DNA from 2 places in the Agrococcus carbonis genome. Region 2 is predicted to be linked to the other one. Evidence: predicted binding sites of a transcription regulator. Region 2 holds the regulator's gene; the other holds the start of a gene.
What was found. Region 2 encodes HrcA, which represses chaperone genes, less so after heat shock. Its sites were predicted from a motif close to TTNGCACTCGNNNNNNNCGAGTGCNAA; they were not measured.
Positions count from the first base shown of each region.

Region 1: BLT67_RS06645 (Hsp20/alpha crystallin family protein) is a predicted target of HrcA. The motif match lies at 1,848-1,874, and genes of this name have one in related genera.

Region 1 is NZ_LT629734.1:1,370,333-1,377,105, reverse strand. Features, by position in the region: gene BLT67_RS06655 (hypothetical protein) at 1-485, shown strand, start outside; gene BLT67_RS06650 (hypothetical protein) at 482-1,066, shown strand; gene BLT67_RS06645 (Hsp20/alpha crystallin family protein) at 1,255-1,752, opposite strand; gene BLT67_RS06640 (ABC transporter ATP-binding protein) at 2,060-2,773, shown strand; gene BLT67_RS06635 (ABC transporter permease) at 2,770-4,053, shown strand; gene BLT67_RS06630 (uridine kinase family protein) at 4,062-4,664, opposite strand; gene BLT67_RS06625 (FAD-dependent monooxygenase) at 4,881-6,773, opposite strand, start outside.
Region 2 is NZ_LT629734.1:390,143-396,915, forward strand. Features, by position in the region: gene BLT67_RS01895 (PhoH family protein) at 1-676, opposite strand, end outside; gene BLT67_RS01900 (histidine triad nucleotide-binding protein) at 636-980, opposite strand; gene BLT67_RS01905 (16S rRNA (uracil(1498)-N(3))-methyltransferase) at 1,005-1,730, opposite strand; gene dnaJ (molecular chaperone DnaJ) at 1,730-2,824, opposite strand; gene hrcA (heat-inducible transcriptional repressor HrcA) at 2,825-3,838, opposite strand; gene BLT67_RS01920 (DUF4870 domain-containing protein) at 3,997-4,932, shown strand; gene hemW (radical SAM family heme chaperone HemW) at 4,940-6,145, opposite strand; gene BLT67_RS01930 (DUF1990 family protein) at 6,148-6,773, opposite strand, start outside.

The sequences.
Region 1 (6,773 bases), 980 kb from region 2:
TCACCTCGGTGATCGCCCGCTGGACGATGCCCGACCGCGTGTGGCCGACGCTCATCGTCGGGCTGCTGATCGGCGGCGGACTGCTCGTGTGCGGGTGGCTGCTCCACGCGCTGTGGGCGAAGTCGGCGGGGCTCGCGAAGCCGCACCGCTCCGCGTGGCTCGCGTGGCTGTGCACCACAGCGTCGACCGGGCTCCTCGGCATCGCCCTGTGGCCCCCGGCGATCGTGTTCGCCTTCACCGCCTCCCTCATGTCGACGAGCGCGTCGCTCACCACGGGCTCGATGTGGTCGACGCTGTTCTGGCTGCTGGGCATCGCCGCCGTGCTCACGGGCGGCGTGGGATTCCTGTTCGGCTGGCTGTTCCTCTCGCAGGCGCGGCCGCGCATCGACATCGCCGCGATCCTGGCGGCCGAGGAGGCCGCGGCGCGTGCCGCCGACGAGGCCGAGCTCACGCGCGTGCGGCTGCGCGGCGAGCCCTCGCGATGAGGGCGCTGCGGGCCGGCCCGCCCGACCCGCTCGACGCGACGCAGCGGGCCGCGGTGCGATCGGCCGGCGCGATCGGCCTCGCCCTCGTCGGGGCCGGGGCGAGCCTGCTGTGGGGGCTGCTCGTCGCGGCGCTCGTGCTCGCGGTGGTGCGCGCGGCGGTCATCGACCTCTTCGACGACGTCGAGTGGGGCCTCGCGGTCGTCGCGTGGATCGAGGCGCTCGACCTCTCGTGGCTCGTGCCGATCGTCGCGGTGCTGCTGCTGGTCGCGGCGTCGTCGATCGCGCTCGGATGCTGGGCGAGCGAGCGGCGGATGCTGCGGGCCGGCGTCGTGGGAGCCACCGTCGTCACCGCGCGGGGCGCCGCCCTCGGCACCGGCCTGCAGGCGGTGCTCTCGACGCTCTCGAGCTGGGTGCTCGGCCTGCTGCTGCTCCTGACCGGCGTGGTCGGCTTCTGGATCGTCGCCGGGCTCTGGCTCGTCGGCTCGATCGCCGCGTCGGCCCTCATCGGCTGGCTCGCCGGCCCGCGCACGTGGCTCGCGGTCGCGCGCCGGGAGGCGCGTCGCGCCGCTGCCGGGGTCTGAGGCGGGTCGGGCGCGGACCTGGCCGATCGTCACCGGAGTATTTCCGCGTTCAGCGACTGCATGAGTGGATAGTCCACGCATGGCACGCGAGGCGCGTGGATCTTCCGGCGCCGCCCGGGCAGCACGGCGGCGGCGCCCTGCCGTGACGGCCCGAGGGCCGCGGGGGCAGGACGCCGCCGTGGGGGAGGTCAGGCGGATGCGCCGCTCGCGGCCGTCTCCGATGAGGCGCCGCTCGAACTGCTGCTCGAGCCGGATCCCGCGCTGATCTCGCTGCGGCCGTCGCGCTGCTCGACCGCGATCTTGCGGGGCTTCGCCCGCTCGGCGATCGGGATCGTCAGCATCAGCACGCCGTGCTGGTAGTCGGCCTTGATGTGGTCGAGGTCGACGTCGTTGCCGAGCCCGAGCTGGCGGATGTAGCGGCCGGCGGGCCGCTCCTGCGCGAGCCACTGCGCGCCGTCGACGGCGCCGATCGTCCGCTCTGCCTGGATGGTGAGCGTGTTGGCGTCGACGTCGAGGTCGATCGAGCCCGGGTCGATGCCCGGCAGGTCGACGTTGACGACGTAGTGGTCGCCCGCGCGGTAGAGGTCCATCGGCATCCAGCTCGCGGAGCGCTGCGTGCCGCCGCTCGTCAGCAGGCGCGCGGCCATGCGGTCCATCTCGCGGAAGGGATCGAAGGTCAGTGCCATGACAACCACCTCCTCATCGCGGGCCGTCGCCCTGTGCGGCGGCCCCGTGTGTCTGGCAGCTCCCCGGGTGGTGCGACCCGGGTCTGCTCCTATTGTTGGCACTCTTCCTTAGAGAGTGCTAATTGCTCGCTCCCGGATCGCTCAGAGCGCCGCCTCGCGCGAGCGAGGGCGGGGGCGCACCCGACGGAAAGCCGGGGGAGCATCCTCCGGTCAACCCCCTGCCGAGACCTGCCCCGGCACGCGAGGCTCGAAGCGCTGCCGCGGTCCGCCGCGCACTCGCAGCCCGACCCCAGCACCAGGAGGAGCCATGCACGAGCTCGTGCTCGACGCATCCGACATCCACAAGTCCTACGGCAGCGGCGACAGCCGCTTCGATGCGCTCAAGGGGGTGTCCCTGCAGGTGCGCCGCGGCGAATCGCTCGCGATCGTCGGCAAGAGCGGCTCGGGCAAGTCGACCCTCATGCACATCCTCGCGCTGCTCGACGCGCCCGACGCCGGCACCCTGCGCATCGACGGCACCGACACCGCACAGCTGCGCCGCGCCGAGGTGCAGCGGCTGCGGAACGCCGAGTTCGGCTTCGTCTTCCAGCAGTTCTTCCTCACGCCCGACGCCACCGTGCTCGAGAACGTGATGCTGCCGCTCACGATCGCGGGCGTCGGCCGCCGCGAGCGCACCGAGCGCGCGATGGAGGCGCTGCGAGCGCTCGAGCTCGACGACAAGGCGAAGAACCGCGCCACGGCGCTCTCGGGCGGCCAGAAGCAGCGCGTCGTGATCGCCCGCGCGCTCGTGAACCGGCCGTCGGTGATCTTCGCCGACGAGCCCACCGGCAACCTCGACACCGCCACGGGCGGCATCGTCGAGGGCATACTGTTCGACCTCGTGCGCGAGCAGGGCATCACCCTCGTGGTCGTCACGCACGACGACGAGCTCGCCGCGCGGTGCGACCGCCGCGTGCACCTGCGCGACGGCCTCGTGGTCGGCGCCGACGCATCCGCGCTCGCCGGGGCGGTGGCAGCATGAGGGCGGCCGACGTGCTGGGCTCGGCGGTGCGCAACACCTTCCGCAGCAAGCTGCGCACCTCGCTGACGGTCATCGCGATCGTCATCGGCGCGTTCACGCTCTCGATCACGAGCGCGATCGGCGCGGGCGTCTCGAGCTACATCGACGCGCAGCTCGGCATGGTGGGCGCGCCCCACGCGCTCGTGGTCACCCCGGCGGCGGAGGACGGCGCCGGCGGCGACGGCCCCCGCGAGTACGACCCGGAGCGCTCGGTGGCCGGCGGCGCCGCGGGCCCCGTGGCGCTGAGCGGCATGAGCGCCGCCGACTTCGACGACATCGCCGGGGTCGCCGGCGTCGAACGGGTGCAGCCCATCGCGATGCTCGCGGTCGACTTCATCGAGACCGCCGGCAGCGACCGCTTCGAGCTCGCGATCGACCCGTCGAGCGAGGCGATGCAGTTCGACCTCGCCGCGGGCAGCCACGTCGCCGACGTCGCCGAGCGGCAGCTGCTGCTGCCGACGCCCTACGTCGAGGCGCTCGGGTTCGCCGATGCGGCCGACGCCGTCGGCGCGACGGTGACCCTCGGGGTCACGGATGCGGTGGGCCAGCAGCACGAGGTCACCGCGGTCGTGGCCGGGGTGGCGCAGGCGTCGTTGCTCGAGCCGGGCGCCGAGAGCAACCAGTCCCTCACCGACGCGCTCGTCGACACCGCATCGACCGGTCGCGCCGACAGCGGCGGCGCCGTGCACTACGCAGCCGTCGCCTTCGCGGCGGAGGACGTGACCGACGAGCAGCTGCAGGCGATCAAGGACGACCTCGCGGCGATCGGCTTCCAGGCCATGACGGTCGACGACCAGATCGGCATGTTCCGCGCGGTGATCGACGGGATCGTCAACGTGCTGAACGCGTTCGCGATCATCGCGCTCATCGCCGCCGGCTTCGGCATCGTCAACACGCTGCTCATGAGCGTGCAGGAGCGCACGCGCGAGATCGGCCTCATGAAGGCGATGGGCATGGGCAGCGGACGGGTCTTCGGCCTGTTCACGACCGAGGCGGTGTTCATCGGCCTGCTCGGCAGCGCGATCGGCGCGGGCCTGGCCATCGTGGCGGGCACGCTCGCGAGCGGTGCGCTCGCCGAGACGCTCTTCGCCGAGCTGCCCGGCCTGCAGATCATGCGCTTCGAGGCGGTGCCGGTGCTCACGGTGATGCTCATCGTCATGGCGATCGCGTTCCTCGCCGGCACGCTGCCCGCCCGCCGGGCCGCCCGGCAGCACCCGATCGAGGCGCTCCGCTACGAGTAGGCGAGCGGCTACTCGCGGCCCGGCGCGAGCATGCGCCGGGCCGCGCGCATGCGCACGGGGCGGCACCCCGCATCCGTGAGCGAACGCAGGATCGCCGGCTCGCGCCGCGCGAGCAGGATGCCGCGCTTGATGAGGAACGCGGGCGCCTTCCGCCGCTCGCGCAGGTCGCGCGCGAACCGCAGCCCCATCGTCACCCAGCGCGAGCGCCGCACGACGATCGCGTCGGCGAGGATACCGCGGCGGCGCGCCTCGGCGACGACCTCGCCGACGAAGACGCCCTCCGCGACGAAGCGGGTCGCGCCGCCGAGCGTCACCTCGTGGGTGCCGACGGATGCGCTGCGCGAGATGTCGTAGACGGGCGCGGTCGTGCGCCCGGTGCGCGCGAGCTCCTCGAGGGCGTCGGCCGCGCGGTCGAGGTGCCAGCTGCCCGGGTGGTCCCAGTCGACCTCGCCCGTCGGCAGCCGCGGCAGCAGCGGGTCGCCCGCCTCGCGGTAGTAGTCGTCGAGCCGCAGCACCGGCAGCCCCGAGTGGTGGGCGATGCGCGACTTGCCCGAGCCGGAGGCGCCGCCGACCAGCACGACGCGCGCGAGGGGCTCGTCGGGCGCAGGCATGGATTCGATTCTGCCGGATGCTCGGGGGCAGGTCGGACGCGGACGGCTGCACCCGGAGGAAGCCCGGATCGCAGCTGCGCCAGCGCGATCATCCTTCGGACGCCGACGGCTGCCACCGGAGGAAGTCCGGATCGCAGCTCCGCCGGCGGGATCATCCACATGGGAGACCGGGGATCCGGACTTCCTCCGGGCACCGGCGCCCCGAGGCGCCCGCCCTCAGCCGTTCTCGGTCGGGATGAGCTGCGTCTTCTCGGCGATCTCCACCTCGACGTCGAGCTCGGCCGCGGGCGTCGCGCCCGTGTCGGCCGGCTCGAGCATGTGCTGCGCGAAGAACGCCGTGAGCTCGTCGCGCGCCGTGAGCGGCAGCACGCCCGCGACGTACATGTCGGGCCGCACGATGACGATCGCGCCGTCGCGGCTGATCTCGCGCTCGCGGTGGATGTCGCGGCCGTGGCCGGCCGAGAAGACCTGGTTGATGTCGATCAGGCCGTAGGGCACCTTGACGGGTCGGAACGCATCCGGCACCGCGTTGGGGTCGATCTCGGTGTAGTCCTGCTGGTAGATCACCTTGGTGTCGAACACCGCGTCCTCGTCGCCGCCGGTGGGCGTGTAGCGCACGCGCGGCGAGGCCGGGTCGGTCGCCCACCAGGTCGCGAAGTCGGCCGTCGGCGTGCCCGCGCGCGCGGGCGCGGCGGCGTCGGCGAAGACGTAGACCCGCCAGCGGCCGTCGGCCTCGTGGGTGTGCCCGAGGTGCCGCCAGCGGTTGTCGGCGCGGCGGATGACCTCGGCCGACTTGAAGCGCTTGCCGACCGGGTAGCCCTTCGCGAGCTCCTGGTGCTCGTCGCCGAGGGTGATCATCGACTCGGCGTACTGGGTCATGAAGCCCGCCGGGAACTCGATCGTCTTGAGGTAGTAGGCCTCGAGCTCGTTCGGGTCGTCCCACTCGTCGACGGGCTTCGCCATGAGCGTCGACCACTCCTTGTCGAAGTCGATCAGGTCCTGCGCGACGACCTGCCGCTCGGCCGCGTAGGTCGACAGCAGCGACTCGGGCGCGCGCCCCTCGAGCACGGCGGCGAGCTTCCAGCCCAGGTTGAAGCCGTCCTGGATCGACACGTTCATGCCCTGCCCGGCCTTCGCCGAGTGCGTGTGGCACGCGTCGCCCATGATGAACGCGTGCGGCGCGCGGACCCCCGCGAGCTCGGCCGGCACGTCGTCGAAGCCGTCGGTGATGCGGTGCGCGACCTCGTAGACCGACCACCAGGAGACGGCCTTCACGTCGAGCGTGTAGGGGTGCAGGATGCGGTTGGCCTTCGCGATGATCTCCTCGACCGGAGTCTGCCGCACCTTGCCGGCGTCGTGCTCGTCGGTCTCGCCGAGGTCGACGTAGATGCGCACGAGGTACTCGCCCTCGCGCGGGATGAGCAGGATGTTGCCCTGGTCGTGCGACTGCACCGAGCACTTCACCTGGATGTCGGGGAAGTCGGTGTTGGCCATCACGTCGATGACGCCCCACGCGTGCAGCGAGGCGGCGCCCTGCAGCTTGTGGCCGAGCGCCTTGCGCACGCTCGAGCGGGCGCCGTCGCCGCCGACGAGATACTTCGCGCGCACGGTGCGCTCCTCGCCCTCGCGCGGGCCGGCGCAGTAGCGGATGCGGGCGGTCACCGGCAGGTCGGCGTCGGGATCGATCGTGGCGTCGAGGAACTCGATGCCGTAGTCGGGCACGATCCGGCCCGGCGCGCGGACAGCGTCGCGCAGGAAGTAGTCGAGGATGCGCGACTGGTTGACGTAGATGTGCGGGAACTCGCTCATGCCGGTCGCGTCGTCGGGGGCGCGCGAGGCGCGGGCGATGCGAGTGGGCTCCTCGGGGTCGGGCTTCCAGAAGCACATCTCGACGTTGCGGTACGCCTCGTCGATCACCTCGTTCGCGAAGCCGAAGGCCTGGAACGTCTCGACCGAGCGCGCCTGGATGCCGTCGGCCTGGCCGACCGCGAGCCGGCCGGGGCGCAGCTCGATGGCGCGCGCGTTGATGGAGGGGAAGCGGGAGAGCTGGGCGGTGACGACCGCGGCTGCCGGGCCGGTGCCGACGATCAGCACGTCCATCTCATCGGG
Region 2 (6,773 bases):
GCTTCGGCAGCAGCTCGGGATCCATCATCTCGTTGAGCGCGTCGTAGAGCGGCCGCAGGTAGGGGTCGATCTTGTCGGTGAGCGTGCCGGGCAGGAAGCCCAGCCGCTCCCCCGCCTCGACCGCGGGCCGCGTGAGGATGATCCGGTTGACCTCCTTGCGGTGCAGCGCCTGCACGGCCTTCGCCATCGCGAGGTAGGTCTTGCCGGTGCCGGCCGGGCCGATGCCGAACACGATCGTGTGGTCCTCGATCGCCTCGACGTAGGCGCGCTGGCCCTCGGTCTTCGCGCGGATCGACTTGCCCTTCGAGGTGAGGATCACCTCGCCGATCGCGTCGGCGAGGCTGCGGCTCGAGTCCTGCCGGAGGATGCGGGAGCCCTCGCCCACCTCGGTCTGGCTCAGGTGCGTTCCCTGCCGCACGAGGTCGACGAGCTCGCGCACGAGCCGTCCCGCGACGCGCACGTCCTCCTCGGGGCCACTGAGGCTCACGAGGTTGCCGCGCACCGCGACGGTCACATCGGGGTGCTCGTGCTCGAGCCGCGTGAGCAGTCGGTCCTGCGGCCCGAGCAGCCGCACCATCTCGATGCCGTCGATCTCGATCGACTCGGTGGCGGTGGACCGGGTGGACTCGGTGGACTCAGGCAAGCGAACCCTCTCCCAGCGATCCCGCGAGCACATGCGCGTGCACGTGGAAGACCGTCTGCCCGGCGAGCTCGCCGGTGTTGAACACGAGGCGGAAGTCGCCCTCGGCGCGCTCCCGCGCGATCGCCCGCGCCACCTGCACCATCTCGGCCAGCAGGTCGGGGTCGCCGGCGGCGAGCTCGACCACGTCGCGGTACTGCGCCGTCTTCGGCGTCACCACGACGTGCATGGGTGCCTGCGGCTTGATGTCGGTGAACGCGATGAGGCGGTCGTTCTCGAGCACGATCTCCGCCGGGATCTCGCGCGCGATGATCTTCTCGAACACGGTGGGCTCAGCCATGCCGTCAGCCTACCTTCGCGCTGCTCACCAGCGGCCGAGCAGCATCGAGAGGCCCGCGATGCCCGCGAGCCCGGCTGTCGAGGTGCGCAGCACGTGGTCGCCCATCCGGGCCGGCACCGCGCCCGCCGCCTCGAGCGCCTCGAGCTCGCCCGGCTCGATCCCGCCCTCGGGCCCCACGACGAGCAGCACGTCGCGCTCGAGCGGCACCTGCGGCAGCGCGACGGATGCGGTGGGCTCGAGCACGACGAGCTGCCACTCGTCCGCGAGACGCGCGAGCCCCGCGGTGTCGACGACCGCGCCCACGCCGGGCAGGTGCGGGCGGATCGCCTGCTTGCCCGCCTCGCGCACGATCTTCCGCCAGCGCTCGAGCGCCTTCTCGCCCCGGTCGCCCTTCCACTGCACGACGCTGCGGCGCGCCTGCCACGGCACGATCGCGTCGACCCCCAGCTCGGTCGCCGCCTGCACGGCGAGCTCGGCGCGGTCGCCCTTCGCGAGCGCCTGCGCGAGGCCGATGCGCGGCACGGGCGCCGGGACGCGCTCGACGCGCTGCAGCACGACGTCGACCCCGTCGCGCTCGGCGCGGTCGATGACGCCCTCGGCGAGCGTGCCCTCACCGTCGCTCACGAGCACCCGCTCGCCGCGGCGCATCCGGGAGACGACGGCGGCGTGGTGCGCCTCCTCGCCGGTGAGCGTCACGACGTCGCCCGCTGCGGCGCCGGCGAGCGCGTCGTGCCAGTAGCAGTGCGCCATCAGAGCCGGAAGCGGTCGCGCATCTTGGCGAACAGGCCCTGCCGGTAGTGCGCGAGCTGCGGCGCGGGCGCCTTCGTGCGGTCGCGCAGCTCGCGCAGCAGCTCCTCGGTGCGGCGGTCGACCTTCTGCGGCGTCACGACCTGCACGCCGAGCTTGAGGTCGCCGCGGCCGGCGCCGCGCAGCCGGGTGACGCCGCGGTCGCCGATCGTGATGACGTCGCCCGACTGCGTGCCGGCGCGCACCTCGACCTCGACGGGCCCGTCGATGCCCTCGACCGTGGTGCGGGCGCCGAGCGCCGCATCCGGCATCGACACCTCGAGGGTGCCGAGCAGGTCGTCGCCGTCGCGGCTGAAGACGTCGTGGTGGCGCACGTTGATCTCGAGGTAGAGCGTGCCGGCGGGGCCGCCGCCCTCGCCCACCTCGCCCTGACCGGGCAGCTGGATGCGCAGCCCCGTGTCGACGCCCGCGGGGATGTCGACCGGGATCGTGCGCTCGGCGCGCACGCGGCCGTGGCCGGCGCACGTGTGGCACGGCTGCGGGATGACGGTGCCGTACCCCTGGCAGACGCCGCAGGGCTGGCTCGTGACGACGTTGCCGAGCAGCGAGCGCACCTGGCGCTGGACGTGCCCGGAGCCGCCGCACTGCAGGCAGCGCTCGGGGCTGGTGCCGGGCGCGGTCGCGGCGCCCTCGCACGTCTCGCACAGCACGGCGGTCTGCACGCGCAGCTCGCGGTGCACGCCGAAGACGACGTCGGCGAGGTCGAGGTCGACGCGCAGCAGGCTGTCCTGCCCCGGCTGTCGCCGCGAGCGAGGGCCGCTCGAGCGGCCGCCGCCGAAGAACTGCTCGAAGATGTCGCCGAAGCCGAACGAGCCGGCGCCGCCCATGCCGGGCATCGGGCCGCGGTCGTACTCCGCGCGCGACTGCGGGTCGCCGAGCACGTCGTAGGCGTGCGTGACGTCCTTGAACCGCTCCGCCGCGTCCTCGCTGGGGTTCACGTCGGGGTGCAGCTCGCGGGCGAGCCTGCGGTACGCCTTCTTGATCTCGTCCTGGGCGGCGTCGCGGGCGACGCCGAGGGTCTCGTAGTGGTCGGTCACTCAGTCCTCGCTCAGCAGCCGCGTGAGGTAGCGCGCCACTGCGCGCACCGCGGCCATGTTCCCTGCGTAGTCCATCCTGGTGGGGCCCAGCACGCCCACGTGGCCCTCGATGCCGTCGGTCGAGTACGTCGATGCGACGATCGACGCCTCGCCGAGCGGCCCGTGCAGCTCGCGGCCGATGCGGGTGGCCACGCCGCCGTCGCCGCCCATCTCGGCGAAGAGGCGCAGCAGCGTGACCTGCTCCTCGATCGCGTCGAGCACGGGGGTGACGGTGCCGTGGAAGTCGCGCTCCTCGCGCACCAGGTTCGAGGCGCCCGCCATCACGATGCGGTCGCCGCCGCCCGTCTGCAGCATCTCGCCGAGCGCATGCGCGACGGCGGCGGTCGCGGGGCCGAGCGAGGCGGGGGCGGATGCGGCGGCCTCGGCGAGGCGCTGCTGGGCGTCGGCAGGCGAGCGGTCGCCGATCATCTCGGTGAACGCGCGCCCGAGCGCGCCCGCCTGCTCGGGGTCGATGCGCTGGCCGGCGTCGAGCACCCGCTGCTCGACCCTGCCGGAGTCGAGGATGAGCACCGCGAGCACCCGGCGCTCCGAGACCGCGACGAGCTCGACGCGGCGCACGAGCGCATGCCGCCGGATCGGCACCTGCACGAGCGCGACCTGGTTCGTGAGCTGCGAGAGCAGCCGGGCGGTGCGGTCGAGCACGTCGTCGCGGTCGACCGACTCGTCGAGGAAGCGCGTGATGGCGAGCCGCTGCGCCTGCGTGAGCGGCTGCATGCGCTGCAGGCGGTCGACGAAGACGCGGTAGCCCTTGTCGGTGGGCACGCGGCCGGAGGAGGTGTGGGGAGCGACGATGAGCTCCTCCTCCTCGAGCAGCGCCATGTCGTTGCGAATGGTGGCGGCGGAGACGCCGAAGGCGTGGCGCTCGACGATCGCCTTCGAGCCGACCGGCTCGCGCAGCGCCACGTAGTCCTGCACGATCGCGCGCAGGACCTCGAGGCCACGATCCGAGACCATCGCTCCCCTCCCCGTCTGTGCTGGCACTCTCAACTGCTGACTGCCAATCCTACCGCGACCCGCCGCGGTTCGAAGAGGATCTCCAGGCGATCGCGCGCACAATGGCGGTAGCGGCAGTCGCCTCGGCGGCCCGCGTCGACATCCGAGAAAGGCACGCCATGTCCGATCCCAACGCTCCTCGCCCGGGCGAGCACGATCCTGCCGAGCAGCCGGTCGACGGATTCTCCGTGACCGACGAGCAGCACGCCGCGCCCAGCGCGCCCGCCGCGCCCGGCGTCGGCGAGCCCGCCCAGTCCTTCTCGTCGCCCGCCGCCGGAGCGGGGCCCGAGGCCCCCGGCCAGCCCGCCTTCAGCGAGCCCGCCGATCCCGGCCAGGGCTGGCAGCACGGCCAGCAGCAGCCGGCGCCGGGCAGCGGCGACGCCGTGGACCCGAACGCCCAGGCCGCATCCGGCTACGGCCAGGCGCCCGGCGCACCGCAGACGCCCAGCGCCCCGCAGTACGGCGCCCCGCAGGGCCAGTCGAGCGCGCCGACCTACGGCGCTGGGCAGGACCAGCACCCGTACGGGCAGGGCCAGGCGGGCTACGGACAGGGCCAGGCCGGCTACGGCCAGGGCCAGCAGCCGTACGGCGCCCCGGGCGGCCAGCCGCAGTACGGCGCCCAGTACGGCGCCCCTGGCCAGCCGCAGTACGGCGCTCCCGGTCAGCCGCAGTACGCCGCCGGCGCCCCCATGTCGCCCGTGGACGAGAAGAACGCCGGCATGTGGGGCCACCTCTCCGGCCTGTCGACCATCGTCACGGGCGGCTGGGGCGGCTGGATCGGCCCGCTGATCGTCTTCCTCATCTACAAGGACCGCAGCGCCTTCGCGCGGCAGGAGTCGAAGGAGGCGCTGAACTTCGGCATCTTCATGACGATCCTGGCGATCGGCCTCATCGTTGTCGGCACCATCCTCAGCATCGTCGGCATCGGCTTCATCCTGATGGCGCTCTACTGGGTGCCGGGCCTGCTGCAGGTGATCTTCTCGATCATCGGCGCGATGCGCGTCAACGGCGGCGGCTCGTACCGCTACCCGTTCAACTGGCGGCTCGTGAAGTAGCCGCGCCTCACGGCAGCAGCCGGCGCACGACCGCGTCGGCCAGGAGCCGCCCTCGCAGCGTCGGGACCACCCGGCCGGCGAGGGCGGCTCTGCCGTCCACGAGCTCGTCGGCGACGAGGCCCGCGACCGCGCGGCGCCCCTCGGGCTCGAGCAGCCCGACCGGCAGCCCCTCGGCGATGCGCGACTCGAGCAGCACGCGCTCGACGCGGCGCGTCTCGTCGTCGAGCACCTCGCGCGCGAGCGCCGGCGAGGCGCCGGCCGCGAGCCGGTCGCGGTAGGCGGCCGGATGCTTGACGTTCCACCAGCGCACGCCGCCGACGTGGCTGTGCGCGCCGGGCCCGAAGCCCCACCAGTCGTGGCCGCGCCAGTAGGCGAGGTTGTGCCGGGCGACGCGCCCGTCGCGCGCCCAGTTGGACACCTCGTACCAGGAGTAGCCCGCGGCGCCGAGCGTCGCATCCGCCGCCTCGTACATCGCCGCCTGCAGGTCGTCGTCGGGTGCGGCGAGCTCACCGCGACGGATGCGGCGGGCGAGCGCCGTGCCCTCCTCGACGATGAGCGCGTAGGCGGAGACGTGGTCGGGCGCCATCGCGGCGGCGGCGTCGAGCGAGCGCTGCCAGTCGCCGAGCGACTCCCCCGGCGCGCCGTAGATGAGGTCGACGCTCACCTCGAGCCCCGCGTCGCGGGCCCACTCGACCACCAGCGGCACGCGCTCGGGGTCATGGGTGCGGTCGAGCGCCGCGAGCACGTGCGGCACCGCCGACTGCATGCCGACCGAGACGCGCGTGACGCCGCCGTCGCGGAGCCGCGCGAGCCCGGCGGCGTCGATCGAGTCGGGGTTGGCCTCGACCGTGACCTCCGCACCCTCGGCGAGGCCGAACGCATCCGTCACGCCCTCGAGCATCGCGACGAGGTCGTCCGCGGGCAGCAGCGTCGGGGTGCCGCCGCCGAAGAAGACGGTCCGCATGGGCCGCAGGGGCCCCAGCTCGCCGAGCACGTCGCGGGCGAGCGCGATCTCGCGGGCGACGTCGCCGGGGTAGCCCGCCCGGGTCGCGCCGCGGAGCTCGTCGGCCGTGTACGTGTTGAAGTCGCAGTAGCCGCAGCGCACCGAGCAGAACGGCACGTGGATGTAGGTGCCGAACGGTGCGTCGGCCGCGGTGCCCTCGGGCAGCCGGCCGTCGGCGGGAGCCGCCTCGCCGTCGGGCAGGCGTCCCATCGTCAGCGCACGTCGATCGACCGCAGCACGTTCATATAGCGGTCGTGGTACCTGGCCCGGAGCGCCTTCGCGAACGGCTTGCCGAGCTTCGCGTACCACGCGGCGTTCCGCACGATGGCGCGGAAGTGCAGGAAGACGGTCTCGTCGTCGGCGATCTCGACGGTGAAGCGCTCCTCGCCCGCCTCGGGGTGGCCTTCGAGCGTGCCGAGGATGACCCCGTGGCTGTTGGCCTCCTCCTCGACCGCGATGACGCGCATCGGGCCGTGGAACTGGATGCCGAGCAGGCGCACGCGCTGGTCGACCGAGTCGCCCGGCTGCAGGAAGGGCTCGCCGTCGGGGCCGAAGTCCTGCTGCGGCTCGATGCTCGCCGCGCGGGTCGCCTCGTCGCCGTCGAAGCCGACCGGGCGGTAGACGGTGCCCTCCTCGGTGCCGACGACGTCGACCTCGATGCCGGCGAGCCGCTGCACCTTCCAGGTGCGCAGCGCCGCGACAGCGGCGTCGTAGCGGGGCCGGCCGTGGCCGATGCGGCTGCGCAGCTGCACGACCTCGAAGCCCTTCGGCGGGTACCGGTGGAAGTCGAAGTGGGCGGTGGCCCCGACGGAGCCGTAGTTCGTGGCGCGCTCGCGGA